2 regions of the Mesorhizobium sp. CA7 genome follow, and region 2 is predicted to be linked to the other one. Evidence: predicted binding sites of a transcription regulator. Region 2 holds the regulator's gene; the other holds the start of a gene.
The links. The regulator LexA, encoded in region 2, represses DNA repair genes until DNA is damaged. The targets are predictions, from matches to a motif close to TGTTCNNNNTGTGTTCNG.
Positions count from the first base shown of each region.

Region 1: a site for LexA is predicted at 12,357-12,374, ahead of LB552_RS14785 (sel1 repeat family protein). Genes of this name have one in related genera too.

Region 1 is NZ_JAIUHH010000006.1:168,164-182,763, reverse strand. Features, by position in the region: gene pepN (aminopeptidase N) at 1-1,312, opposite strand, end outside; gene LB552_RS14840 (DMT family transporter) at 1,523-2,470, shown strand; gene LB552_RS14835 (helix-turn-helix domain-containing protein) at 2,690-3,499, opposite strand; gene LB552_RS14830 (uracil-DNA glycosylase family protein) at 3,707-4,633, opposite strand; gene LB552_RS14825 (hypothetical protein) at 4,836-5,474, opposite strand; gene LB552_RS14820 (electron transfer flavoprotein-ubiquinone oxidoreductase) at 5,726-7,405, shown strand; gene LB552_RS14815 (DUF922 domain-containing protein) at 7,541-8,137, shown strand; gene LB552_RS14810 (endonuclease/exonuclease/phosphatase family protein) at 8,169-9,179, opposite strand; gene LB552_RS14805 (AMP nucleosidase) at 9,307-10,767, opposite strand; gene LB552_RS14800 (hypothetical protein) at 11,042-11,236, opposite strand; gene LB552_RS29635 (hypothetical protein) at 11,303-11,437, opposite strand; gene LB552_RS14795 (DUF2147 domain-containing protein) at 11,730-12,071, opposite strand; gene LB552_RS14790 (hypothetical protein) at 12,141-12,329, opposite strand; gene LB552_RS14785 (sel1 repeat family protein) at 12,508-12,774, shown strand; gene LB552_RS14780 (ABC transporter substrate-binding protein) at 13,142-14,263, shown strand; gene LB552_RS14775 (acetyl/propionyl/methylcrotonyl-CoA carboxylase subunit alpha) at 14,403-14,600, opposite strand, start outside.
Region 2 is NZ_JAIUHH010000001.1:101,581-116,180, reverse strand. Features, by position in the region: gene gltA (citrate synthase) at 1-1,230, opposite strand, end outside; gene gltX (glutamate--tRNA ligase) at 1,409-2,833, opposite strand; gene LB552_RS00490 (ComEC/Rec2 family competence protein) at 3,092-5,401, shown strand; gene lexA (transcriptional repressor LexA) at 5,437-6,171, opposite strand; gene kynU (kynureninase) at 6,604-7,851, shown strand; gene LB552_RS00475 (alpha/beta hydrolase) at 7,899-8,729, shown strand; gene glp (gephyrin-like molybdotransferase Glp) at 8,778-9,983, opposite strand; gene moaC (cyclic pyranopterin monophosphate synthase MoaC) at 9,983-10,462, opposite strand; gene trpC (indole-3-glycerol phosphate synthase TrpC) at 10,465-11,277, opposite strand; gene trpD (anthranilate phosphoribosyltransferase) at 11,283-12,293, opposite strand; gene LB552_RS00450 (peptidylprolyl isomerase) at 12,290-14,185, opposite strand; gene tpiA (triose-phosphate isomerase) at 14,328-14,600, shown strand, end outside.

The DNA of each region.
Region 1 (14,600 bases), on a different contig from region 2:
TGCCGGAGACGTCCTCGAACACTTTGAGGAAATCCTCGATGGTCGCCGCCTCGCCGTCATGCCGCTCGAAATAGAGGTCCATGCCGGCACGGAAGGTCTCCGCGCCGAGGATGGTGCGGATCATGCGCACCACTTCCGAGCCCTTCTCGTAGACGGTCGCCGTGTAGAAGTTGTTGATCTCGCGGTAGCGGCGCGGCCTGACCGGATGCGCGAGCGGCCCCTGGTCTTCCGGGAACTGGTGGGCGCGCAGCGTGCGCACCTCGGCGATGCGCTTCACCGCCCGCGAGCGCTGGTCGGCGGAGAATTCGTGGTCGCGGTAAACCGTCAGCCCTTCCTTCAGGCAAAGCTGGAACCAGTCTCGGCAAGTGATTCTGTTGCCGGTCCAATTGTGGAAATATTCGTGCGCGATGATCGCCTCGATATTGGCGAAGTCGGCATCAGTCGCAGTCTCCTCGTCGGCCAGCACATATTTGTCGTTGAAGACGTTGAGGCCCTTGTTCTCCATGGCGCCCATGTTGAAGTCGGATACGGCGACGATATTGAAGACGTCGAGGTCGTATTCGCGGCCGAAGGCTTCCTCGTCCCATTTCATCGAGCGTTTCAGCGCGTCCATCGCGTAGCCGGCAAGCCGTTCCTTGCCGGGCTCGACATAGATGCCGAGCTCGACCTCGCGGCCGGACATGGTGGTGAAGCTGCCAGCCACCTTGCCAAGCGCGCCCGCCACCAGTGCAAAAAGGTAGGAGGGTTTGGGGAAGGGGTCGTGCCAGACCGCATAATGGCGTCCGTCGGCGAGCGCGCCGCGTTCGACGGGATTGCCGTTTGAAAGCAAAAGCGGCGCCTCGTTATGCGGCGCTTCGATGCGCACAGTGTAGACCGACAGGATATCGGGACGGTCGAGAAAATAGGTGATGCGGCGAAAGCCTTCGGCCTCGCATTGCGTGCAATAGACGTTGCTGGAGCGGTACAAGCCCATAAGCGCCTCGTTGCGCGAAGGCGCGATCTCCGTCTCCAGGCGGAGCTCGAAACGCTGAGCCGCCGGCGGCTTCAGAATCGTCAGCCGGTCCGGCGTTGCCTCATAGTCGCCGGCCGCGAGCGCGTGCCCATCGATGGCGACGCCGAGCAGCGTCAGCCCGTCGCCGTCGAGCACCAGCGGCGCCGAGGCGGCGACGCCCTCGCGTCGCTCGATGGTGAGCAGCGCGGTCACATGGGTCGCGTCCGGCGACAGGCGAAAGTCGAGGCTGGTCCTCGGGATGAGATAGTCGCAGGGGCGATAATCTTCGAGCTTGAAGACATGGCCGGTATCTGTGCGCATTCCTTGAGCTTTTCCTGTCGAGGCGGCCAGCCGGCCTGGCTGGTCCAAGAATTTTGAGGGTGCGCGCTCTTTACACGAAACGGCCACTCGACAAAACTGCGGCATAGGTTGTGTTTCGCAATTCCGGACGGAAAACCGTTACACCCTTTTCCTGGAATTGCTCTTGGCCTATTTCGCGGCTTCGTTTCCCGACCATCCTTATGAGGCAAGATGACCGTCGATCATGCCGTCGGCCACAACACGCTGCGCGGCATTACGCTGAAGATCGTCTCGGTGACGGTCTTCGTTGGCATGCAGACCTGCATCAAGGCGGCCGGCGACGTGCCCGCCGGACAGATCGTCTTCTTCCGCTCCTTCTTCGCGATCTTCCCGATCGTCGCTTTCCTGGCCTTCAAGGGTGAACTCGCCACCGCGTTCACGACCAGGCGGCCGTTCAACCATATCGCGCGTGGCGTCGTCGGCGTCGGTGCCATGGGGCTCGGCTTCTTCGCGCTGACCAGGCTGCCGCTGCCGGAGGCCATCACGCTAAACTACGCCCAGCCGCTGCTGGTCGTGGTGTTCTCCTCTGTCTTCCTGGGCGAGACGATCCGCGTCTACCGCTGGAGCGCGGTTGCGGTCGGTCTTGCCGGCGTGCTGATCATCTCCTGGCCCGAGCTGACGCTGCTCAATTCCGGTGAAGGCCTCGACGACCAGGAGCTGCTGGGCGTCATGGCCGCGCTGATCGCCGCCGCGATTTCGGCGGTCGCCATGCTTCTGGTGCGCAATCTCGTGCAGACGGAGAAGACGGCGACCATCGTGCTGTGGTTCTCCTCGACGGCTTCGGTGTTGTCGCTCTTGACGCTGCCCTTCGGCTGGCAGGCCCTGACGCCGATGCAGGCCGCGCTCCTCGTCTTCGCGGGCTTCTGCGGCGGGCTCGGCCAGATCCTGATGACGGCGGCCTACCGCCACGCCGAAGCCTCGGTCGTGGCGCCGTTCGAATACACCTCGATGATCCTCGGCGTCGTCGTCGGTTATTTCGTCTTCGGCGACGTCACCTCGCTCAACACGCTAATCGGCGGCGTGATCGTGGTCGCCGCCGGCATTTTCATCATATGGCGCGAGCGGCAGCTCGGCCTGGAGCGCACGCGCACCAGGACGGTCACGCCGCCGCAGGGGTGAACTGTTTCAAAGAGTAGCTTCAAAGGCCGAGTTCCTTCACACCCTGGCCTGCCGGCCATCTTCCCCGCAAGGGGGGAGATCAGCTGTCGCGGCTGTTTTCGCCAACCCACCACCGGTGCGGGGTGGGCGAGGCGCGGGAGCTGCCAATCTCCCCCCTTGCGGGGGAGGATGTCCGGCAGGACAGAGGGGGTGCTGTCCCTCGGCCTTTCTAATTTTGAGCTATTGAGAGCTCCGCTCTTTCGCCAGCCGCACCAGCACCGCCCGGGTCTGCTCATCCGCAGGGAAGAAAGATTCGATCGCCAGCTCCGACAGCGTGACGTCGAGCGGCGTGCCGAAGACTGTGATCGTGCTGATGAAGGACAGCACGGCGTGGCCATGCGCGAGCTTGAGCGGATGGACGATGCCACTCGGCTCGACCGGTGCGGGCCGGCTGCTTCTCAGGCCCGAGGGATAGGCGCGCAACTCTCGCTCCAGCTCAATCAGCACCGGGTCGCCGGTGGCGTCGTTCTGGTGCTTGAACCGCTCCAGCAGATGCGCGCGCCACTCCGCCAGGTTGACGATGCGCGGTGCCACGCCGTCCGGGTGCAGGCTGAGCCTCAGCACGTTGACCGGCGGCGTAAGCAGGGACGGCTCGGAAATATCAGCAAGGAACGGGGCGATCGCGCCATTGGCGGAAATAAGGTTCCAGTGCCGGTCCACCGCCAGTGCCGGAAAGGGCTCGTGGCCCTTGAGCACAGTCTCGACGGCGGCAAGCGCCGGCGCCAGCGTCGCATCGGTCAGCGGCTTTTCGCTGAAGCTCGGCGCGAAGCCGGCGGCAAGCAACAGTTGATTGCGTTGGCGCAGTGGAATCGACAGCTGCTCGGCCAGATGCAGAACCATGTCGCGCGACGGCTGGGCCCGGCCGCTTTCGACGAAGGAGAGATGCCGCTGCGAGATATCGGCCTCCATGGCGAGGTCGAGCTGGCTCTTGCGCCGCCGCATGCGCCATTCGCGGATCAGGCTGCCGGCGGAAGGTTCGGATGTGGTCATGGGAGAGGAGTAGGGCGGCGAGGGACGCAGTTCAATTACCTTTGAGGTCATAGCCCCGCCTTCTCCCCTTGTGGGAGAAGGTGGATCGGCGCGCAGCGCCGAGACGGATGAGGGGTGTTCCAGCGGAGTGAGACGCTGGCATTCCCTGGAGCACCCCTCATCCGCCCTTCGGGCACCTTCTCCCACAAGGGGAGAAGGAAAAAGTGCTCACGCCAGCCCCTTCAACTTTGCCTTCACCTCGAGAAAATCCCGCCATGCCAGCTTCTTGTGCGCCGGCGTCCTGAGCAGATAGGCCGGGTGCAGCGTGGGCATCGCTGGAATGGCTATGCCCGATGCGGTCGTGTGCACCCGCCAGTTGCCGCGCAGCCGCAGAATCCCCTCGGTCGTGTTAAGCAGCGTCTTGGCCGATGGGCCGCCGAGATTGATCAGCACCTTGGGATTGACCAGTTCGATCTGCCTTTCGATGAAGGGCCGGCAGATCTCGGTCTCGTGCGGCGTCGGCGTGCGGTTGCCCGGCGGCCGCCACGGAATGACGTTGGCGATATAGGCCGAGTTGCGGTCGAGGCCGATCGCGGCCAGCATGCGGTCGAGCAGCCGGCCGGAGCGGCCGACAAAGGGCAGGCCTTCAAGATCCTCGTCTCTGCCCGGCGCTTCGCCGACCAGCATCAGGTCGGCGTTCGGATTGCCGTCGGCGAAGACCAGGTTCTTGGCCGTGAATTTGAGATTGCAGCCGTCGAAGGCAGCCATGTGCTGGCGCAGTTCCTCGAGCGTCGAGGCGCTTGCGGCCAGTTGCCGGGCAAGCAGCGCCTGCGCCTCGTCGGGGACGGTGGCGGCCGGTATGCGCGCTGGAGCGTCCGGAATGTTGCGCGCGTCGAGGCCGGATGATGGCGTTGCCGGCACGAGTGCCTGGGGCCGCTCCGGGACCTGCCCGGATGCCGGGCGGCTCTCGGGTCTTGGGTCGCGAGGCGGCGCAGCCGGCGCCCGCTCGGCAGGCCTGCGTTCGGCCGACTTCGCCGCCGCTTCGGCAAACCGGTTGACCGGCGCGTCTTCAAGCGCGTCGTCGACGCCGGCGCTGGCATAGAAGGCGAGCAGTTCGGCGATCTCGGCAGGTGTGCTGGGGGAGGCGGCAGTCATGGCGCCACCATTGTCCGCGCGGCGCCGATTTGCAAGGTTAAGCCACGTTCGCCTGTATTGGAGCATGTCGAGATTCAGGTGATGCCGGCCTGCAAATGGTGGTTTCCGAGAACCGGAGCGGAGCGTACTTTTCGTACGTGAGCACCGGAAGCGCAGGAAACCGCCATTTGCAGGCCGGCATCACCTGAATATCGATATGCTTTCACCCAGTGGGTATGCGGGGATCCTGCACGATGTAAAACGTCCAGCGCGGCGTATAATCGGTGACCAGGAAATCGAAGGTCGCCGTCTTCAGCGGGTCGATCTTGCCGTTGCGGAACAGCAGCCGGTCATAGGGTTCGAACCGGCGGTCGAAATCGGCGAAATTGCTCGACCAGATGTTGTCGGGCGTCTTGTTGCGCTGGTCGAAGGACAGGCCGTCGCCGAACACGCTCGGCTGGTCGAGGATCTCCTGCAGCTCGAACTGGAATTCCACCCAGGGCAGCGCGCTGTTGTTGAGGACGTCGATGCGCATATACATCACGCCGTTGGCGACCGCGCCGGCCTTGCCGAAGGGCTCGATCGGCTTGGTCGCACGGATCGTCAGCGTTACCGGCGTCGCCGTGTTCAATTCCTCCCTGATGACCAGCGGGTCTTCCTTGGTGCCGATGCCAGACGCCCCCGTGATGCGGAAGCCACCCAGCTCGTCGGAGAAGGAATAGGCGCCGGTCGCCCAGACCTTCACCGGATCGGCTTCCGCCGGAAGGGTCAAAAAGAGGAGCGGAAGAACCGCGCGCCAGGCCATGCCTGGCGTGAAGAGTAAGCGCTTCGATGAAAAGCCGGCTGGCTCTGGACTGCGCATGACGCGAAGTATCGCCGATAACCAAGCCGTCGAACAATTAAAAACATGCCGTCGCCGCCTGGCCTGTCAACCAAGTGGCGCTGGCCTATGCTTGGCCATGGTCTCCGCTGCTGCCTTTTCGTAGGGAAAACCGCGACTTTTTGTCGAAATCGGCATTGTCACGTCAGCGCCGGTTTCGCGTCGCGAATTGATGCGCTATGCAGCGCATGAGCCAGCACAATGCGAGAACATGGCGAGCCAGTGAGGGGCCGATGAGCGAAATCGAACGCGAGAGCATGGAATTCGACGTGGTGATCGTCGGCGCTGGTCCCGCCGGCCTTGCCGCCGCGATCCGTCTGAAGCAGCTCAACCCGGACCTTTCCGTCGTCGTCCTGGAGAAGGGCGGCGAGGTTGGCGCCCATATCCTCTCCGGCGCCGTCGTCGACCCGATCGGCATCGACCGGCTGCTGCCCGGCTGGCGCGAAGAGGAGGGCCATCCGTTCAAAACACCGGTGACGGACGACCATTTCCTGGTGCTCGGGCCCGCCGGTTCCTTCCGCCTGCCGAACTTCCTGATGCCGCCGCTGATGAACAACCACGGCAATTACATCGTCTCGCTGGGCAATGTCTGCCGCTGGCTCGCGACCAAGGCCGAGGCGCTGGGCGTCGAGATCTATCCGGGTTTTGCCGCGGCAAGCCTCGTCTACAACGAGGCCGGCGCCGTCACCGGCGTCATCACCGGCGACATGGGCGTCGAGAAGGACGGCACGCATGGCCCGGCCTACGCGCCAGGCATGGCGCTGATGGGCAAATATGTGCTGATCGGCGAAGGTGCGCGGGGCTCTTTGGCCAAGCAGCTCATCGCCAAATACAAGCTTTCCGAAGGCCGCGAGCCCGGCAAATATGGCATCGGCCTCAAGGAGCTGTGGCAGGTCAAGCCCGAGAACCACAAGCCTGGTCTCGTACAGCATTCCTTCGGCTGGCCGCTCGACATGAAGACCGGCGGCGGCTCCTTCCTCTACCATCTCGAGGACAACCAGGTGGCGGTCGGCTTCGTCGTCCACCTGAACTACAAGAACCCGTATCTGTCGCCCTTCGAGGAATTCCAGCGCTTCAAGACCCATCCGGCGATCGCCGGCACCTTCGAGGGGGCCAAGCGCATCGGCTACGGCGCACGCGCCATCACCGAGGGCGGCTGGCAGTCGGTGCCGAAGCTTTCCTTCCCCGGCGGCGTGCTGATGGGTTGCGCGGCAGGCTTCGTCAACGTGCCGCGCATCAAGGGCTCGCACAATGCGGTGCTCTCCGGCATGCTGGCGGCCGAGCATGTGGCCGGGGCGATTGCCGGCGGCCGCGCCAATGACGAGCTCGCTTCCTACGAGGAAGCCTGGCGCGGCACCGATATCGGCAAGGACCTGAAGAAGGTGCGCAACGTCAAGCCGCTCTGGTCGCGCTTCGGCACCATTGTCGGCGTCGGCATCGGCGGTCTCGACATGTGGCTGAACACGCTGTTCGGCTTCTCGCCTTTCGGTACGCTGAAGCATGGCAAGGCCGACTATGCGACGCTCGAACCCGCCGCCCAGCATCAGAAGATCGCCTATCCGAAGCCGGATGGCGTGCTGACCTTCGACCGGCTGTCCTCGGTGTTCCTGTCGAATACCAACCATGAGGAAAACGAGCCGGTGCACCTGATCGTCGGCGACATGGCGGTGCAGCAGCGTTCCGAGCACGATGTCTTTGCCGGTCCCTCGACCCGCTATTGCCCGGCCGGCGTCTATGAGTGGGTGGACAAGGACGGCAACGCCGCAGCTGACCCCTCGGCCAAGGATGTGCGCTTCGTCATCAACGCGCAGAACTGCGTGCACTGCAAGACCTGCGACATCAAGGATCCGAACCGGAACATCAACTGGGTGCCGCCACAAGGCGGCGAAGGCCCGGTTTACCAGGGCATGTGATCCGCTCCGACCGGGCCGTCTCGACCGCCGCTCCAACAGGCCCGGCGAAGGTCGGGTAGCCGCGCCTTATCGGCAGAGACCGTTGAAGCCGGGCGCCGAGTATGGTCTGCTTCGCCTTCAAACGAGGAGGCGGACATGCGGCGCATCAGCCTGGCGATTTTAGCTGCTGCCGGCATGCTTTCTTGCGCGCCTGCCTTCGCCGGCACCAAGCTGACCGTGCATGTGCGCAGCTACGACGTCACCGGCAGGACCGGGGCTGAACTGATCGAGGCGATGGATGGCCTCGGGCCGAGGCACGGCCATGCCACGCGCGCCATCGCCGAGACCGGCTATACCGTGCATTGGAACCTCGACGTGAAACGGGACAACGGCATCTGTCGGCTGCGTCAGGCCACCGGCATGATCGACCTGACCTACACCTTTCCGCGCCTCACATCGCCGTCCGGCCCGGTCCTGCGCGAGCGCTGGGACCGTTTCATGGCCGGCGTGCGCCAGCATGAGCATACCCATGGCCGCATCGCCAAGCAGATGATGCGGGCAACCGAGACGGCGCTTGCCGGGCTCGAGCGGCCGGATAACTGGTTCTGCACAGGTCTTCGCTGGGACGCCAGGCATCGCATCGACACGATCTATGCCGACTACGAGGCCAGGCAGAATGCCTTCGACGCGCGCGAGCACCGCGACGGCGGCCATGTCGAGAAACTGGTCAATGCATTGATGGGGAAGAACTGAAACTTCAGCCCGTTCGCCTACCAAGCGGACGTCAGCTGCGCGGCTTGGCCGGCGCGTCGTTCGCCGCCAGCGCCGATTTGTGCTCGTCCTCGGGCGCGTTGCTGTCGGTCGGCAGCGTGAATTCGACCAGGACCGGCAAATGGTCGGAGCCGATGTCCTCCAGCCGGGCCGATGACAGGATCGTCACCCCGCCCTTGCTGAACACCTGGTCGATCGGCAGGCCCGCATAGCGGCGCAGAAAGTCAGGCAGCGTGCGGTGGATCCAGGTCGGACCGGCCGAAGGCATCAGAGTCATACCGCTCATTCGCGCCACCCGCCGCACCGCCGCGCTCCACGGCACGGCATTGCAGTCGCCGGCCATGATGGCGGTCTCGCCGAGCGCGGCCAGCGGTTGCGCCAGTTCGCCGATCTGCCAGTATTGCTCCTTCGGCCACGGCCAGCTGAGATGGATCGCGGCGACATTGACCGGAATGCCGCCGAAATCGATCATGGCGGTGGCCATCGCGCCGCGCGGCTCGCAACGCGGGGCGATGCCGGCGGCAAAGGGACGGCGCGAGAGCAGCGCGACGCCGAAAATGCCGTTGGGGTAGTCGCACAGGATACGATAGGGGTAGGCGCCGGCGATATAGCTGAGCTCCTTCGCCCACATGCCGGACACTTCGTCGAGCGTGATGACGTCTGGGTTGGTCCTGCCGATCAGCGACAGCACCTTCTTCGGTGTCGGGTTGTTGAAGCGCAGGTTCATCTGCAACAGGCTGTAGGTGATCCGGTCGGCCGGCTTTGCGACCGCCTGCTGCGCCGACAATCTGGGCAGCGCGCCCGTCGTCGTAGCGAAGCAGGCGATGGCGAAGACCAGCACGGCGACAGCCTGCAGCCGGTAGGGACCGGCCAGCAGGGCCAGCGCGAGCAAGGCCGTCAGCAGGCTCAGATGCATGCGGAAATGCGAGAAGGAATCGAAGGCCGGATGCAGCGCGCCGAAGAACCCGGCCAAGAGCGCAGCCGAGCATGCCATCATCGCCAGGACTATCAGCTGAGCCATCATGCTCAAGCGCGCACCGCCCGTTGTCATGTTCTCCGAAGCCCCAGTCTTCCGTTCGGACCGGTTATCGGCCAAATTGCGGCCCAAGCAAGACGACCGATTGCCTCGCCGGTCGCTGGCAGGCGTGCGGTTATTGGAATGCCGTTTCGGAAAAGCTTCTGAGCTTGCGCGAATGCAGCCGCTCCATCGGCATTTCGGCCAGCTTCTCCATCGCCTTGATGCCGATGGTGAGATGCTGCGCCACCTGTCGCTTGTAGAACTCGGTCGCCATGCCGGGCAGCTTCAGCTCGCCATGCAGCGGCTTGTCGGAAACGCACAGCAGCGTCCCGTAAGGCACGCGGAAGCGGAAGCCGTTGGCGGCGATGGTGGCCGATTCCATGTCGAGCGCGATGGCCCGGGACTGCGACAGGCGCTGCACCGGTCCACGCTGGTCGCGCAGCTCCCAGTTGCGGTTGTCGATGGTGGCGACGGTGCCGGTGCGCATGATGCGCTTGAGGTCGTAGCCCGACAGGCCGGTCACTTCGGCGACCGCCTCCTGCAGCGCCACCTGGATTTCGGCCAGCGGCGGGATCGGCACCCAGACCGGCAGGTCGTCGTCGAGCACATGGTCCTCGCGGACATAGGCATGCGCCAGCACATAGTCGCCCAACGCCTGTGTGTTGCGCAGCCCGGCGCAGTGGCCAAGCATCACCCAGGCATGCGGCCTCAGCACCGCTATATGGTCGGTGATGGTCTTGGCGTTGGACGGGCCGACGCCGATATTGACCATGGTGATGCCGCCATGGCCCGGCTTCTTCAGGTGGTAGGCCGGCATCTGCGGCAGGCGGTGCGGCGGCGTTCCTTCGCTCGGCGAGCCGGCCCCCGCCTTGGTCACGACATTGCCCGGTTCGACGAATTCACTGTAGCCGCCTCCACCACTCTCCATCAGTTCGCGGGCGCGCGCCACGAATTCGTCGATGTAGAACTGGTAATTGGTGAACAGCACGAAGTTCTGGAAGTGCTGCGGACTGGTCGCCGTGTAGTGCGTCATGCGGTGCAGCGAATAATCGATGCGCTGCGCGGTGAAAGGCGCCAGCGGCCGCGGCTCGCCGAACGCCACCTCGAAGGTGCCGTTGGCGATCTGGTCGTCGGTGCCGTCGAGATCGGGCACGTCGAACAGGTCGCGGATCGGTCGCTTGATGCGCTCGGCGGCGGCGCCGTCGACATAGGTGCCTTCCAGGAAGGCGAAATGCAGCGGGATGGGTGTCGTCGATTCCGAGACCGTCACCGTCACGCCGTGATTGCGCATGATGAGCCGGAGCTGCTCGATGAGATAGTTCTCGAACAGTTGCGGCTGCGTGATCGTGGTGGCGAAATGGCCGGGCGTCGGCATATGGCCATAGGCCTGGCGCGAGTCGACCTGGCTGAACGAGGTCGTGGTGACGCCGATCTGCGGATAGAAGGCCCGGTAGCGCTTGCTTTCATCTCCGCCCGCGGCAAGGGCTGAGAAAGAATCGCGCAGGAATTTGGTGTTGCGGTCGTAGAGCGTCTGCAGCGCCGCGACGGCCTTTCTGGCATCGTGGAAGTCCTGCTTGCCGAAGGGCTCCGGCATGACGACCGAGTCGATGGCTTGGGGGTAGATTCGCTTTTCCATGGCTCAATATAGAGATTTGGAAGAGCGGTTGGGAGGGGTGAGCGGACAGGAACCGCAACCCAGCTGGAGATTTTTGTTATCGCTCCAATTCAAGGTGTGACCTGATTCAGGTCAGGCCGAGTCGAGAAAGGTGGATTCCGAGAACCGGAGCGCAGCGTACTTTTCGTACTTGAGCACCGGAAGCGCAGGAAGCCGCGTTTCGCAGGCTAGCCTCACCTGAATATCGTCACACCTACCCCCGCTGCAGGCTGATCAGCAACACGAAGCCTACGCTGGTGTTCTTGTGCGGCGGCGCCTCGATCCTATGGCTTGTATCGGCCCGCATCATCGGCACCGCCAGCACCGGGGCTGCCAGCAGTATCAGGATAAGCATCGCCCGCGGCAGCAGCCGGAGGATCTTCGTTGCATTGTCGGCGATGCGGTTCATTTCGGTGGTGTCCCGGTTTTCAGCTTGGTCGATTTTAAGCTCTGTCGTTTCAGCGCTCGATTTGGTTCACGAGGCCGACAATGCGGGCACCGGCCGTTCCCAAGGGCGGGCCGAATGACCGGCCTCCGCCACCAGGATGGCGAAGAGCATGCCGAACAGGCTCATCAGCAGGCAAACGATGGTGAAGCGACGGGCAAGCATTTCTCTCTCCTTCAATGCGGGAGAAAATGCCTGACGGCCTCTGAACCGGTTCTGAGACCGGTATTCATCTGCGGTTCAAATTGATTGACGAGGGTCTTGCACGGTGCCGGTGCCACAGCGCGGCGGAGCGCTGTCGCTGCAATAGAAAACGGGGCCGCGTAGAGCAATTCCAGGAAAAGTGTGAGCGGTTTTCCGTTCGGGATTGCGTCACACAAGGAAATAGGGCGTTTCACCGTTCCGCAAAAACGGTGAAACGCCCCTTGGCCGTCTCGTATGGTCTGGAGTTTGGCGCTTAGAGCTTGTGCCAGGTCTGGCTCTTGCAGATCAGGCCGCCGAGCACGCAGCCGCTCATCTTGAGCGCGGTGCCCGAGAGCGTCGCCTTGCCGGAATAGGTCTTGTCGTTTGCCGGGTCGGTGATGCTGCCAGCATATTTGTTGTCGCCGGCCGCCTTCAGCGAGCCGATCGTCTTGCCGGCGTATTTGCCGGTCTTGAGCGTGATCGAGAAAGAACCGCTCCCGCCGATCGCCGCGGTGTCGCCGGCCTGCGTCTTCCAGTTGCCTTCGATCGGGTCAGCGCATGCGGCGCCCGCCATGATCAAGGTGGCCGCCAGGGCCAGAGTCAGCTTTCGAAACATCTTGTCCACCTCCCTATAGGGTTGCGGCGGGCTCCAGTCCGCCTTCCTGCCCCTTACGCAAAGGTAAAGCTAATCCAGCCGCCGCCAAAACGAAAGCGGTGCCGCGACGGAAGGTTGCAAGGATTTTCGCCGCGCGGCCGACTGAAAATAAACGCGACCGAAAAACGCTTCGGTTTCCGTGGTTAGCGAAGTCTTGATTCTGCCGCCGGCAATTTTCATCGAATTTGACGCAAAATGGCTGAAACGCTGGATTCCCATGCTTAACGGTTTTCCGCGTTTACCTCTTGTTTTAGCTTTGTTTTCCTCAAATTAAGCAAGCCATTTAACGACGGATTCAAGGCCAGCCGTCATCCTCGAAAGCATCGAAAGAGCGGCTCGCCCCGAGGGATACCAAGGGAAAAGGAGGCAGCTCTCGGGAGCCAGACAGGGGATTGAAATGGCACGCTTTGAAATGCTTGAAGACGGCTTCGGCGCCATGGGGGCAACTGCCCAGGCCGACATTCTTTTCGAACTGGGCATGATGTATGCGACGGGGCGCGATTGCGAGACCGATGTCGTTGCCGCCCACAAATGGTTCAACATCGCCGCGATCAAGGGCTCGGCCCGCGCCGCCGAGCTGCGCTCGGAACTGTCGGCCACCATGTCGAAAGTCGAGATCGCCACGGCGCTGCGCGAAGCCCGCGAATGGATGACGATGCACTGATCCTCAGCGCGCAGCGCTCAGAAGCTCATCGGGACAAGGCCGCGAAAAGACGGCCGGTCAAGAAGAACGAGAACATGGCGGGTTGAGACAACCGAAGCCACGCAAAAAACAGGGAAGCGAGCGGGTTTCAGGCGCGGGGGCGTCTGGGGAGCTCGACTGCAAAGCCGTGACCGACCGAAACAAGGTCGGCGCGGCTTTTTGCATTACGCCTGGTAATCAGGCGCGTGGCCCAAGAAATCCTCGTCGGAATGAACCAAATCCGGCCTCACTGTCCTCTCGACAGTTTCGGCGAAGGGTGAAATTGTCCCGGCTCTGTGGAAGAAGCGCGGCCGGATCGGCACGCGCAAGTGGAGGAGTTCTTATAGTCATGAAAAAATTGGGTATTTTGAGCGCGGCCGCTTTTGGCCTGATGATGAGCGCCCCGGTTGCCTTCGCCGACGACATCACCATTTCGGTGGTCGGCCCCATGACCGGCCAGCTCGCCACCATCGGTGACCAGTTCAAGCAGGGCGCGCAGGCCGCCGCCGACGCGATCAATGCGGCTGGCGGCGTCAACGGCTCCCAGATCAAGCTCGACATCGAAGACGACCAGTGCGATCCCAAGCAGGCGGTCTCGGTCGCCAACCGCATCGTCGCCAACGGCGTCAAGTTCGTCGATGGCCATGCCTGCTCGGGCTCCAGCATTCCGGCCTCGGCCGTCTATGCCGAAGCCGGCACGCTGATGATGAGCCCCGCCTCGTCCAATCCGGTGCTGACCGACGCCGCCGCCAAGGCCGGCTGGCCGACCATCATGCGCCTCTACACGCGTGACGACGCGCAGGGCGCCTTCATCGGCCCCTGGATCGCCAAGAAATACGCCGGCAAGAACGTCGTCGTCCTGCACGACAAGAGCGCCTACGGCCAGGGCGTTGCCGACGCCGTGAAGGCGACGATGAATGCCGGCGGTCTCAAGGAAGTCGACTATGAAGGCATCAATGCCGGTGAGAAGGACTATTCGGCCCTCGTCACCAAGCTGAAGGAACTGAAGGCCGACGTCGTCTATTTCGGCGGCTATCACCCCGAGGCGGGTCTGATCCTGCGTCAGGCGGCCGAGCAGAACGTCAAGTTCCAGCTGATCATGCCGGACTCGATCGCTTCGCCGGAATTCTGGCAGGTTGCCGGCCCGGCCGGTGAAGGCACGATGTTTGTCTTCCCGTCGGACCCGCAGGCCAAGCCCGAAGCGAAGGACGCGGTCGCCAAGATCAAGGCCGGCGGCTTCACGCCCGAAGGCTTCACGCTGTTCTCCTATGCGGTGATCCAGGCTGTGGCCGAAGGCGTCAAGCGCGCCGGCACCGACGATCCGGCCAAGGTCGCTGAGGCGCTCAAGGACGGCAAGCCGATCAGCACCGTGGTCGGCGACGTCATCTTCGACGAGAAGGGCGATCTGAAGAACGCCAGCTACGACATCAACCAATGGCACGACGGCAAATACGCGCCGATCAAGCCGTAATCGGTTCTGCAAGAATCAAGGGAATGGCCGGGACGAGCCCGGCCATTTCCGTTTGTGCTGCGGCATTGACGTGCAGGGGAGGTTGTCCCGCCATACCTAATTATTTTTGTCTCTTTAACGAGACAATCGAACAGCCGCTTCAGCCCTGCCCATTCTCCGCAAACCGCACCAGCACCGTGCCGTCGCTGACCTGCGCGCCCTCGGCCGCGATCTCGGCGATCACGCCGTCATGCGGGGCGGCGATCATGTGCTCCATCTTCATCGCTTCGAGGATCAGAAGCGGCTGGCCCTTGATCACGGCATCGCCGGCCGCGGCGCGCACCAGCTTGACCAGCCC
Region 2 (14,600 bases):
CCACTGCGCGATCCAGCCGACGGTGCGGGCGACCGCGAACAGCACGGTGAACATGGTGGTGGGGAAGCCCAGCGCCTTCAGCGTGATGCCGGAATAGAAGTCGACATTCGGGTAGAGCTTCTTTTCGATGAAATACTCGTCGGTCAGCGCGATCTTTTCCAGCTCCATCGCGATGTCGAGCAGAGGATCGTCCTTGATGCCGAGCTCGCCCAGCACCTCATGCGCGGTCTTCTGCATGATCTTGGCGCGCGGATCGTAGTTCTTGTAGACGCGGTGGCCGAAGCCCATCAGCCGGAACGGGTCGTTCTTGTCCTTGGCGCGGGCGATGAACTCGGGGATGTGGTCGACATGGCCGATCTCGCCCAGCATGTTGAGGGCCGCTTCGTTGGCGCCGCCATGCGCCGGACCCCACAGGCAGGCGATGCCGGCGGCGATGCAGGCGAAGGGATTGGCGCCCGACGAGCCGGCCAGGCGCACGGTCGAGGTCGAAGCGTTCTGCTCGTGGTCGGCGTGCAGGATGAAGATGCGGTCCATGGCGCGCGCCAGCACCGGATTGATCTTGTATTCCTCGCACGGCACGGCAAAGCACATGTGCAGGAAGTTGGCCGCGAAGCCGAGATCGTTCTTCGGGTAAATGAAGGGTTGGCCGATATGGTACTTATAGGCCATCGCCGCGATCGTCGGCATCTTGGCGATCAGGCGCATGGAGGCGACCATGCGCTGATACGGGTCCGAGATGTCGGTCGAGTCGTGATAGAAGGCCGACAGCGCGCCGACCACGCCGCACATCACCGCCATCGGATGCGCGTCGCGGCGGAAGCCGGTGAAGAAGCGCGACATCTGCTCATGCACCATCGTGTGGCGCGTCACGCGATAATCGAAGTCGTCCTTCTGCGCCTTGGTCGGCAACTCGCCGTAGAGCAGCAGATAGCAGACCTCGAGGAAGTCGCCGTGTTCGGCGAGCTGATCGATCGGGAAGCCGCGATGCAGCAGGATGCCGGCATCGCCGTCGATGAAGGTGATCCCCGATTCGCAGCTTGCGGTTGAGGTGAAACCGGGATCGTAGGTGAAGGCGCCGGTGGTGCTGTAGAGCGAGCCGATGTCGATGACGTCCGGCCCGACCGTCCCGCTTCGCACCTTCAATTCGTGCGTCTTGCCGGCGAGCTCGAGCCTGGCGGCCGACTCGCGCTTTTTGCTGCCCGGTTCCGGTTTTGTCGCAGCTTCGCTCATTCTCAACTCCTTTTGTTCCTCATGCCGGCAAGGCAATTCCTGCAAACGACACGTCGAAGTCACCGGAATGCGCGAACTCGCCACCGCATTTTAGGAGGTGCGTGCCAGATTGGGCCAAGCCCAATGTTGCACTGCGAAACACACCTTTCAATGCCAATCTTCTTGGGCCAGCTCGCTCCTAATCGATTTGATCCCCAATGCGCGCCAGGCTTTCCTGACGGCCCAGCACGGCAAGCACGTCGAACACGCCGGGCGAGGTGGTGCGGCCGGTCAGCGCGGCTCTCAGGGGCTGCGCCACGGCGCCCAGCTTGTGCCCGCCGGCCTGCGCGAAGTCGCGGATCGAAGCCTCGGCCGAGGCGGCGTTCCAGTCGCCCTGAACAGAAGACAATGCGCCATGCGCGCCGCGCAGAATCGCGCGCGCATCCGCGTTGAGCAAGCCCGCCGCCTTCTCGTCCAACGGCAACGGCCGCTCGACGAACAAGAACGCCGCGCCGTCGACCAGTTCCACAAGAGTTTTTGCCCGCTCCTTAAGGCCGGGCATGGCGGTAAGCAGTTGCGCCTTGCGCCGGTCATCGAGCTTTGCCGCGAGCGCCGGGCCGCCTTCGAGATAAGGCAAGGTGGCGACGAAGATGTCGAACAGCGCCCGGTCGTCCATCTTGCGCATATGGACGCCGTTCAGCGCCTCGAGCTTGGCGAAGTCGAAGCGGGCCGCGCCCTTGTTGACGTCGCCGATGTCGAACCAGGCGATCATGTCCTTAATCGACATCACCTCGTCGTCGCCATGGCTCCAGCCGAGCCTGGCCAGATAGTTGAGCAGAGCCTCGGGCAGGTAGCCCATGGCGCGATATGCCTCGACGCCGAGCGCGCCGTGCCGCTTCGACAGCTTGGCGCCGTCGGCGCCGTGGATCAGCGGGATGTGCGACATCGATGGCACATCCCAGCCCATGGCGTTGTAGATCACCGTCTGGCGCGCGGCATTGGTCAGGTGATCGTCGCCGCGGATGATGTGGGTGACGCCCATGTCGTGATCGTCGACGACGACGGCATGCATGTAGGTCGGGACGCCATCGGAACGCAGGATGATGAAGTCGTCGAGATCCTTGTTGGGGAAGCGCACCTCGCCCTGCACGCGGTCGTTGACGATCGTCACGCCCTCGGTCGGCGCCTTGATGCGGATCGCGCCCTTGACGCCTGCCGGCGCCTCGGAGGGGCCGCGGTCGCGCCAATGGCCGTTGTAACGCGGCGGCAGGCCTTTGGCACGTGCGGCCTCGCGCATCGCCTCCAGCTCCGCCGGCGTCTCGTAGCTGTAATAGGCCTTGCCCATGCGCACGAGCTCCTCCGCCACCTCGCGGTGACGCGGCGCGCGCTCGAACTGCGAGACGGCTTCGCCATCCCAGGAGAGGCCAAGCCAGGTCAGCCCGTCGAGAATGGCGGCCGTGGCGGCTTCGGTGGAGCGCTCGCGATCGGTATCCTCGATGCGCAACAGCATCGTGCCGCCGGTGTGCTTGGCATAGAGCCAGTTGAACAGCGCCGTGCGCGCCCCGCCGATATGCAGGTAGCCTGTGGGCGAGGGGGCAAAACGGGTGACGACCTTGTCGGACATGGAACTCTCGAGGAAGCGCTGAAAAATGCATGTTTCGCGCAGACTTCCACGCGACCGGCGTTCATGTAGCATAGGCGGTCTGGGGCGCAAGGGGCAGACCCGATGGCTGGACGTGGCCGGGGCGCGGAGGAGGGCGGGGGAACGACAGCAGGCGTCAGCGAACGCCTGATGTTTGCTCATGCCGTGCCCGAAGAGGGAACGCCGCTTTCGCTTCCGGCGCCGCGTCCGCCAGCCGGGCTTCTGCCGACTGGCGGCGGCATGTTACCGCCAGCATCGCCGACAGCCAACGACGGCCGGATCCGCAGACAGCTTGGCCGCGTTTCGCTTCCTGCTCTGCGCCGAAGCGTTGCGGTCGCCGCCACCACCGAGCTCGACCGTGGCGTCGGCTTTCTGCTGGTGCCGGTGTTCCTGGCAGCCGGCGTGATCTGTTACTTCTCGCTGAGCGCCGAGCCGGACCTCTACAGGCCGCTCGCGGCGGTCGCCCTGATGGCGGTCTGCGCGGCGGTCTCGCGTTCCCGGCACAGAACGCACCTTGTCTTCATGGCGGCGTTTTTCTGCGCCTTGGGCTTTCTCGCGGCCAAGGTGGAGACCTGGCGGATGGCGACCCCGATGCTGGGTTCCGAAATCCAGACACGGCTGACGGGCCGCCTCGTCACCGCCGAGGCGATGGCCAACGGCCGTGTCCGGCTCACCATAGATCTGATATCCACGGAGCGTCCGAAGCTGCGCTACGCGCCGAACCGCATCAGGCTGTCGGCGCGCAGGATCCCGTCCGGCATGACAGCCGGGTCGATGCTGACCGGCTATGCCAAGCTGCTGCCGCCGACAGGTCCGGTCAGGCCGGACAGCTACGACTTTTCGTTCGACAGCTATTTTGCCGGCATCGGCGCCAGCGGCTTTTTCCTGGGCGATCCGAAACTTGTCGCGCCGACCCCGACTGCGGCAACGGAAGTGCCGTTTGGCGCGCGCGTGGCATCGGCCATAGAAAATGCTCGCGAGGGGATTGCCGACCACATCAGGAGCAGCATCGGGGGTTCCGAGGGCGAGATCGCGGCGGCGCTGATCGTCGGCGTTCGTGCCGGCATTCCGGAACAAATCAACGAGTCGATGCGGCGGACCGGCATCTACCACATCATTTCGATCTCCGGCCTGCACATGGCGCTGGTCGCCGGCACGATCATGGTCCTGCTACGGGGCGCCTTCGCGCTGTTTCCGGATTTCTCGTCGCGCCGGCCGGTGAAGAAATATGCCGCTGGCATCGCGCTGGCGTCGATCGCCGCCTATCTCGTGATCTCCGGCATCGTGGTGGCGGCCGAGCGAAGCTTCATCATGCTTGGCGTGATGCTGGTCGCCGTGCTTTTCGACCGCGCAGCGCTGACCATGCGCAACCTGGCGATCTCTGCCATCGCCGTCATCCTGGTCTCGCCGCATGAAGTGGTCGGCCCGAGCTTCCAGATGTCCTTCGCTGCCACCGCCGCCCTGGTCGGCGCCTATGCCGGCTTTGCCGACTATCGCGCCGGCAAAACGACCGCGCCGCCGGCAAAGCGTTCGTTTCTCGGGTTCCTATCGCGAAAACTGGCGATTGGAGCGGGTGGCGCCGCCGTGACGTCGCTCATCGCGGGCAGCGCGACATTGTTGTTTGCCATCTGGCACTTCCAGCGGGTGTCGCCGCTCAGCCTGCTGGCCAATCTGGCGGTCATGCCGATCGTCTCATTGGTCGTCATGCCGTTCGCCGTGCTGAGCGCGCTGGCCATGCCCTTCGGCTTAGACGGTCCCTTCCTCTTTGTCATGGGCAAAGGCCTGACGGCGATGATCACCATTTCGGCATGGATTTCCGAGCGCTCACCGGTCGACGCCGTCGGGCTGATCTCGATCCAGTCGGTGCTGCTGGCGACGGTCGCGCTGGTCATCGCGACCATGGCTACCACCTGGCTGAGGCTTGCCGCCGTACCTTTCGCGCTCGCTGCGCTGCTGGCCATTTCGCACGTCCGCACACCGGACGTGCTTATCTCGGAGGATGCGCATCTGGTGGCGATGCCGATCGGCGGCGGCGAGCTTGCCGTCAATCGCGAACGCTCCAACGAGTTCACCACCGACAACTGGAAACGGGCGCTGAAAGCCGAGGAGATCGTGCCCCCGGAAAGGTTCGCCAAAGATACGCTGGACATTGCCGATCCCGTCGACCTGCCGCCCGGCTCGCCCTTCTATTGCAGCGGCGATCTCTGCATCGGTCGGCATCCTTCCGGCGCGATCGTCGCGCTCGCCGAGACCCGCGACACCGCCCGGCCGGCCTGCGGCTTCGCCGACCTCATCGTCATCAACGACGCCACGGCCTATAACCCTTGCCGCGATCCGCGTGTGCTCGTCGTCACCAAGCGGCAGCTGGCGCGCGACGGCAGCGCCGCCGTTTTCTTCGATCCGCAATCGGCAACCGCGCGGCCAACCGTCCGCTACGCGGTCGTAGAACCATACCGACCCTGGCACGAGCAGCGGAAATACACGCGCGAGGCGAGGGGACTGGCGCCCTATAAGCAGCCGGAAAAACCAGCCGCCGCACCGGCCCAATAGATTGTCGTCCGGGCGAAGACGGCGAGCAGTTCTGCTCAGTAGCGGCGAATAAGTCCGACGAGCTTGCCCTGAACCTTGACCCGGTCCGGTCCGAAGATCCGGGTCTCATAGGCCGGGTTGGCGGCCTCGAGCGCGATCGAGGCACCCTTGCGGCGGAAACGCTTAAGCGTCGCCTCCTCATCGTCGACCAGCGCCACCACGATCTCGCCCGGGCTTGCGGTGTTGGCATTGCGGATGATGACGGTGTCGCCATCGAAGATGCCGGCCTCGATCATCGAGTCGCCCTTGACCTCCAACGCGTAATGCTCGCCGCCCATGATCATGTCCGGCGGCACCGAGATCGAATGCGTCTGGTGCTGGATGGCGTCAATCGGCACGCCGGCGGCGATGCGGCCCATCACCGGAATGGATACGGCCGCCGCGGCCTCGTCGTCATTGCTTGGCGTCGGAGTGCGCGATGGCGTCGTCGGCTTGACCTGGCGACTGAGATTGCCTTGGCCGCCCTGGATGACGCTCGGCGAAAACTTCTTCGCGGCATTCAGGCCAGGCGCGATTGAGTCGGGCAGGCGCAGCACTTCCAGCGCGCGCGCCCGGTTCGGCAGCCGGCGAATGAAGCCGCGTTCTTCCAGCGCCGTGATCAGCCGGTGGATGCCGGACTTGGAGGCAAGGTCGAGCGCCTCCTTCATCTCATCGAAGGATGGAGGAATCCCGCTCTCCTTCAGGCGTTCATGGATGAACATCAGGAGTTCATGTTGTTTGCGCGTCAGCATCGGCGGCCCCCACGGGTTCTGAAACCAGAATCAGAAAAACAAACCCAGAACAAACACTATCTGTTCCAGTTGTGTTCCGCAACCGTTTAAAGTTTAGTGAATTTGTTAAGGCTGCCGAAACAATGTCGTATCCGGTGACGGCCGGCTGCCCCTCGTGGGGCAGCGGCATTGATTTCGCTCGATTTTGGAGTTCCCCTTACGCTGAAATACAACCCGCCACGATCACGAAGCCGTGGTTGGGATCACGTCGGCTCTACCGTAAGCGCGTGGCACCGTGAACGAAACGAACCCAAAATGCCAACCTTGGCGAAGTTCCGATCCGCAGTCTTCGCCGTCTATGGACCAGCTAACATAGGACCAAAGGTTCTTGCCCTGTCGCCGACGGTGGTGAGACAACCCCCTTGGCCAGATCGAAATGGAGGCGGCAGCACAATGAGGGGAATTCCTGATCTCGCCGAAGTCGAGGCGATGGATGCCGCGGATCCGCTGCGCGCCATGCGCGATCGCTTCGTCTTGCCGGAAGACGTCATATACCTCGACGGCAATTCGCTGGGCGCTGCTTCGATCGACGCCTTCAGCGAGATCGAGACTGCCGCGAGGCAGGAATGGGCGCGGGATCTCATCCGCGCCTGGAACACCGCCGGCTGGTTCGATATGCCCATCGAGTTGGGTGACCAGCTAGGGCGCCTGATCGGCGCGAAACCCGGCCAGACGGTCGTTTGCGACACGACTTCGATCAATATCTACAAGGTCCTGCATGCGGCACTTGCAATGCTGCCCGAGCGTTCGGTGATCGTTGCCGAGGGCGACAGCTTTCCGACCGACCTCTACATGGCGGAAGGCGTCGCATCGACGCGGCCCGGCACGGTGCTGCGGCTCGAAGGCACCGATGCCCCGACGATTGAGGAACTGGTTGACGATCGCGTCGCGGTCATCCTGGTCAACCACGTCAACTACAAATCCGGCCGGCTGCGCGACATGGCGGCGCTCACCCGCAAGGCTCATGAAGCCGGTGCGCTGATCGTGTGGGACCTCTGCCACACGGCGGGTGCGCTGCCGGTGGATCTCGACGGCTCTAATGCCGATTTCGCCATTGGCTGCACCTACAAGTATCTCAATGGCGGGCCGGGCTCACCGGCCTTCATCTACGCCGCGAGCCGCCATCACCGCGACATTCGCCAGCCGCTCAGCGGCTGGTGGGGCCATGCCCGGCCTTTCGCGTTCGAGCAGGGCTACGCTGCGCGCACGGGCATCCGGCGGTTCCTGTGCGGAACGCAACCGGTGCTGTCGATGCGCGCGCTGAAAGGGGCGCTGGATATGTGGAACGATGTCGACATAAGGGCCGTGCGGAGAAAAAGCGTCGCGCTGACGGACCTGTTCATCCGGCTTGTCGAGGCCAGATGCGGCGGCTTCGGTCTTGAGCTGGAGAGCCCGCGCTCAGGCGCAGAACGCGGCAGCCAGGTATCGTTCGCCCATCCAAATGGCTACCAGGTGATGCGCGCCTTGATCGAGCGCGGCGTGATCGGCGATTTCCGCGCGCCATCCACCATCCGTTTCGGCTTCACGCCGCTCTATGTCGGCTACCGCGATGTCTGGGATGCGGTCGAGGTGCTGGAGGACATCCTGCGCACTGGCATCTGGCAAGACGCACGCTTTGCCGTCAAAACAACCGTTACCTGACTTTGAATCGGCGATGCCGAACAAATGACCTGATCGCGGAGACACCGTTGCTGGGACATCGTATTGTCGACTGGGATGACGCCTATGCAAATGGCGCCAATATCGCGGGCGGCGACCGCTGGCCGGCTGCGTGGGATCGGCCGGCGCGGGCGTTTCGCGAAAGGCTGCTGTCAGAGGGCAGGGCGCGGCTCGATGTTGTCTACGGCGAAGCGCCGCGCAAGCGCTTCGACCTGTTTCTCCCGTCTGCGGCGCCAAGGGGGCTCGTCGTGTTCATCCACGGCGGCTATTGGATGGAGTCGGACAAGAGCTCCTGGTCGCATCTGGCTGGAGGCGCGCTCGGCCGCGGCTTTGCCGTCGCCATGCCCTCCTACACGCTGTGCCCGCAGACCAGGATCAGCGGCATAGTCGGCGAGGCCGCGGCAGCGATCGAGAAGGCGGCGGCCATGGTCGATGGTCCGCTGATGCTGACCGGGCACTCGGCCGGCGGGCATCTCGCCAGCCGAATGGTGACCACGGTCTCACCGCTATCATCCGATGTGGCGCGGCGCATACGCCAGGTCGTTTCGATTTCAGGCCTGCACGACCTTCGGCCGCTGATGTTCACAGCGCTGAACGAGACCCTGAACATCGACGAGCCGGAAGCGCGGAGCGAAAGCCCGGCATTGTTGCGGCCTCGACAGGGAGCCTGCATCACCTGCTGGGCCGGCGGCGGCGAGCGTGCGGAATTCCTGCGCCAGAGCGCGTTGCTCGCCAACATCTGGACCGGGCTCGGCGCCTCCACCCGTTCAGTGGTCGAGCCGGACCGACATCATTTCAACATTGTCGATGGCCTCGCCGACCCGGATCATCCCCTGACCCGTACGCTGGTGGACGAATAAGGGCTACGATCGACTTCGTCGACGTATCAGGATCGACTTCGTCGACGCCTAGCGCAGCATGAGCACGCTGCATTCAGCGCCGGCTTCCGCCGCCGGCGCAAAGGGCTCGCGCACGATCAGGCCGTTGGCGTCGGCGAGCATCCGCAGCATCGAGGAGTCCTGGATTCCGAAAGGCGTCGCGACCAAGGTGCCGGCGTCCTCGCGCACGACGGCGCGCACATAGTCCTGCCTAAGGTCGTTGGCCCGCATCGCGGTGCCAAGCCGGGCCGTTCGCATATCCTGATGGTGATCGCGGCCACCGAGCCGGGCAAGCAGCGGTTTCAGGAAGAGTTGCGAGCAGACAATGCTTGCCACCGGATTGCCGGGCAGGCCGATGCAGCGGATATGGCCAAGCCGGCCAAACATCAGTGGTTTGCCGGGGCGCATGGCAATCTTCCAGAAATCGAGCTGCATGCCTTCGCCGGTCAGCACGCTATGGACGAGGTCGTGGTCGCCGACCGAGGCGCCGCCGAGCGTGACGATGACATCGGCGTCCGCCTCGACCGCTTTCCGGACCAGCGCGGCAATCGCCTCCTGGCGGTCGGCGGCGATGCCGAGATCGAGCGCGAGCGCGCCGACCGACTGGGCGGCGGCTCCAACGCCGTAGGCATTCGACGAAATGATCTGGTCGGGGCCGAGCGCGCTGCCCGGGGGCAGCAATTCATCGCCGGTGGCGATGATCGCGACCAGCGGCCGGCGCACGACGTTCAGGGCTGGGTGGTTGGCCGAGGCCGCCAGCGAAAGGGCCGCCGCATCGAGCACGCGGCCCTTTTCGAGCAGCACGTCGCCCCGGCCGAAGTCGAGCCCGCGGCGGCGCACATTGCGTCCTTCCGCGGTCGGCTCCGTCACTTCGATCCTGCCATTGCCGAGATCGCGGACGTTTTCCTGGATGACGACCGTGTCGGCGCCCTCCGGCAACGGCGCCCCGGTGAAGATGCGCACGGCCTGGCCTTCCCCGACGGTTCCGGAGAAACCGCGCCCGGCAGGCGCCATGCCGATGACCTCGAGTAGCGCCGGCGCCGAGGCGACATCGCAGAAGCGCGCGGCATAGCCGTCCATCGCGGAGGCATCGAAAGGTGGCTGCGTGCGCAGCGCGACCACCGGCTCGGCCAGCACGCGACCCGCCGCGTCAGCCAGCGGAACGCGCTCGCCCGGCAGAGCCGTCACGCCGTCGAGCAGGCGTTCGAGCGCCTCGGTGACCGGGAGCAAGGCCATTATGAACCTGCCTTGTAGTCGCCTGATTTGCCGCCGGTCTTCTCGACCAGCCGGACGCCGGAAATCACCATCCCGCGGTCCGCTGCCTTGGCCATGTCGTAGATGGTGAGGCAGGCGACTGAAGCGGCGGTCAGCGCCTCCATCTCCACGCCCGTCTTGCCGGTGACGCGGGCGAGCGCGGTGACCTTGAGACCTGGCAAGGAATGGTCCGGCTCGATCTCGACGGCAACTTTGGTCAGAAGCAGCGGATGGCAGAGCGGGATCAGTTCGTGCGTCTTCTTTGCGGCCATGATGCCGGCGATACGGGCAGTCCCCAATACGTCGCCTTTCTTGGCGTCGCCGGCCAGGATCATCTCCAGCGTTTCCGGCTGCATGGAGACAAACCCTTCAGCGACTGCCGTGCGCGTCGTCTCGGCCTTGTCGCCGACGTCGACCATATTGGCTTCGCCTTTAGCGCCAAGATGAGTAAGGGAGGCCATCCTCAAACGGCCTCGGCACGCGCCTTGCCGGTGAGCAGCAGTTGCGTGGCGGCGGCCACGTCGGCCTGCCGCATCAGGCTCTCGCCGACCAGGAAGGTGCCGATCTTGCTCTTCTCCAGCCGGCGGCAATCCTGATGCGTGAAGATGCCGCTTTCACTGACCAGCAGCCGATCCGCCGGCACCATGGCCGCCAGCCGCTCCGAGACGTCGAGGCTGGTTTCAAAGGTTCTGAGATCGCGGTTGTTGATGCCGATCAGCCGCGACGAAAGGCGAAGCGCGCATTGCATTTCGTTTTCGTCGTGCACCTCGACCAGAGCGTCCATGCCGAGCTCGAAGGCGGTCGCTTCCAGGTCCTTGGCAAGCGCGTCGTCGACGCTCGCCATGATGATCAGGATCGCGTCGGCGCCCCAGGCGCGTGCTTCGTAGACCTGGTAGGGATCGAACAGGAAATCCTTGCGCAGAGCCGGCAGGCGCACCGCTGCCCGAGCGGCTGTCAGGAATTCGGGAGCGCCCTGGAAAGACGGGGCGTCCGTAAGCACCGAAAGGCAGGCGGCGCCACCTTGCTGGTAGGCCTGTGCCAATGACGGCGGATCGAAATCGGCGCGGATCAGGCCCCTGGAAGGGCTGGCCTTCTTGATCTCGGCGATCAGCGCAAAACCGCCGTCTCGGCGCTTGGCTTCCAGCGCGGCAAGGAAGCCGCGCGGCGGCTCGGCGTCCCCGGCCTTCATCTTGATCTCGGCGAACGACACGGCGAGCTTCGCCGCGGCGATCTCTTCACGCTTGTAGGCTTCGATCTTGCGCAGGATATCGGACAAGGGGTCTATCCGTTCGAAATCTCGATGAGCTTGTCGAGCACCGCAAGCGCGCGGCCGCTGTCGATCGCTTGCGCCGCCGCCGCGATGCCGTCGGCCAGCGTCGTCACCTTGCCGGCCACAACCAGCCCGGCGCCGGCATTCATCAGCACCGTATCGCGATAGGCGCCGGCGGCTCCGCCAAGCATATCGCGCAATTCCTTGGCGTTGTAGGCCGCGTCGCCGCCGCGCAGCTCTTCCTTTGTGTGTCGCTTCAAGCCGACGGCTTCCGGCGTCAGGGTGAAGCTGCGGATTTCGCCGCCGGCAAGCTCAGCCACCTGGGTCTCGCCCGTCGTGGTGATCTCGTCATAGCCGTCGCCATGGACGACCCAGGCGTGATCGGCGCCCAGCGCCTTGAGCGTCTCGGCCACGGGCATGATCCACTCCGGCAGGAAGACGCCGACCATCTGGCGGCTGACGCCGGCGGGGTTCGACAGCGGTCCGAGCAGGTTGAAGATGGTGCGCGTGCCGAGCTCGACGCGGGTCGGCCCGACATGCTTCATCGCCGGATGATGCGCCGGAGCGAACATGAAGCCGACGCCGGCCTCATGGATGCAGCGTCCGATCGTCTCCGGCGGGATGTCTATTCTGACGCCCAGCGCCGTCAGCACATCGGCGGAGCCGGTCAGCGAGGACAGGCCGCGATTGCCATGCTTGGCGACCGGCACGCCGGCCGCGGCAATGACGAAGGCTGAAGCGGTCGAGATGTTGACCGAATGCGAATTGTCGCCGCCGGTGCCGACGATGTCGATGGCGCCTTGCGGCGCCTCGACGCGCAGCATCTTGGCGCGCATCGTGGCGACCGCGCCGGAAATCTCGCCCACCGTCTCGCCGCGCACGCGCAGCGCCATCAGGAAGCCGCCGATCTGGCCGGGCGTCGCGTCGCCGGACATGATGATGTCGAACGCCTCGCGCGCCTCCTCGAAGGAAAGCGCGGTGCCCGATGCGACCTTGGCTATGTGTGTCTTGAGAGCGCTCATCGTGTCTGTGCTTGCGAAACCGCGTTCGGATCGATGCGAACGTCATATTGCGACTGCAACTGCGCCACCAGCTGGTCGAGCAGATCGTCGGACATGCCGGCGCCGAAGGATTTCTGCGCGTCGTCCGGCACCGCGCTGCCATCGGCGCCTGCCGGCTCGAAGACCTCGGCGACCTTGAACAGGATCTGGCCGTCGCCGGTGGGCGAGGGGATCAAACCGGTACCGCCTTCGCCGACGCCGAACATGGCCGCGGCGCCTTCCTTGCCGAAATCGGCATCGTCGGCTTCGCGCTTCAGGCCGCGCTTGGTCTGCTTGTCAAGCTTGAGCTCGCCGGCGATGACGTCGAGCGCGGTGCCTGCCTTGAGGCGCTTCTCCAGCTCCTGAGCCTTGGCGTCGAGCCGCTTGTTGGTCTCGGCCTCCGTCCAGTCGGCGACGACCTTCTTGCGGACCTCATCCAGCGTGCGGTCGCGCGCCGGCGTGACCGACTGCACTTCGTAGAAGACGAAACCGTTGCCGGCAGTCGTCAGGCCTTCGTTCTCGGTATTGGGCTCCGCCGCGAACACCGACTTAATCAGCTCGGCCGATTCCGGCAGGTCGTTGACGATCGTGCCGTCCGGCCGCTGGCCGGTACGGTCGATGGCGTCGATGGTGACGACCTTGAGCTTCAACTTCTCGGCGGCCTGGGCCAGCGAGGCGCCCGAGGCGCGGGTGTCCTCGTAGCTGTCATGCACATCGAGCAGGATGCGGCTTGCCTCGCCAAGCGCCAGGTCCTTGCGGATCTGGCCGGACACTTCCGAAAGCGGCTTCACCACCTGCGGCTTGATCTCGGTGACGCGCAAGAGCACGGGACCGAAGGCGCCCTGGACGACCTGGCTCACCTCGTTGGCATTGAGCGAGAAGGCGGCATCGGCCACCGCCTTGTCGGCGATCTTGTCCTTGGCCAGTGTGCCGAGCAGCGTGTCGGCCTGCGTCTTGCCTTCGGCGGTGACGAGCTTGTCGAAGGTAGCCCCAGCCTTCAGCGAATCCAACGCGGCCTTGGCCGCATCCGGCGTCTTGAACACCAGCTGCTCGATGGTGCGCATCTCGGGCGTCGTGTAGCGCGCGATGTTCTTGTTGTAGTCCTCGCTGATCTGCTGGTCTGTCACCGCGGACGGATCCATGATGTCCTGCGGCTCCAGCCGGACATAGGAGAACTTGCGGTATTCCGGCGCGGCATAGTTCTTCTTGTTGGCGTCGAAATAGGTTTTGAGGGCGCTGTCGGACGGCGCCTCGATCGGCTGCACCAGCGTCTTGGGCAGCACGACATAGTCGATCGTGCGATCCTCGCCGCGATAGAGAGAAACCGCCTTCAGGAAAGTCTGCGGAACCTTGAGGCCGTCGGAGATCGCCTCGACGATCTGCTGGCGCACGGCCACCTGCGAGCGGTTTCTGAGATAGTCCTCGGGCCGCATGCCGAGCTGGCGCAGCAGATACTCGAAGGTGCGCCGATCGAACTGGCCGCCGGGGCCTTTGAAGGCCGGATCCTCGCGCGTCAGTTCGGCCAGCCGATCCTTGGAGAGGCCTAGCCCCAGCTTGCGCGCCTGTTCGTCGAGCACTGCGCCCGAAACGAGTTGCGCCAGCACCTGATTGTCGACACCGAGCAGCTTGGCCTGTTCGTGGGTGACGCGCTGGCCATATTGCTGCGACAGAAGGCTGAGCTGGCGGTCGTAAGCGAGGCGGTACTCGTTGATCGAGACCTCCGTGCCGCCGGCCGTGATCACCGCGTGATGGCCGCCCAGCACGCCACCCACCATGCGCGTGGTCGCGCCCCAGGCGAGGAAACTCACCACCAGCAAGGACAGCAACGCCTTCGCGACCCAGGTGCCTGCCGCGCTTCTCAATATACCAAGCATGCATACTTCCGATTTTTGCGCATTTTCGCGTGCGCCGAGTCTGAAACAAGCGCAATAGCGCCCTTCCGGCCCACTGTCGATTGCTTTGTGACCTGATTTTGGTAGTGAGGGCGCTGCTTAATGTCGCTCGGAGAACGCCCCCATGACCCCTGGAATCCGCCCGCTTGTCGCCGGCAATTGGAAAATGAACGGCACCAGCGCCTCGCTCAACGAGCTGCGGTCGATAGGCAACGGGTTCATGAGCGGGCTCGACGCGGAGACCGAAGCGGTCGTGTGCGTGCCGGCGACCTTGCTGCAGCGCGCCGCCGAGATCCTGTCGCGCACGCCGGTGCGTGCCGGTGGAGAGGATTGCCATCCCAAGGAGAGCGGCGCCTTCACGGGCGAGATTTCGGCCGAGATGCTCAAGGATGCCGGC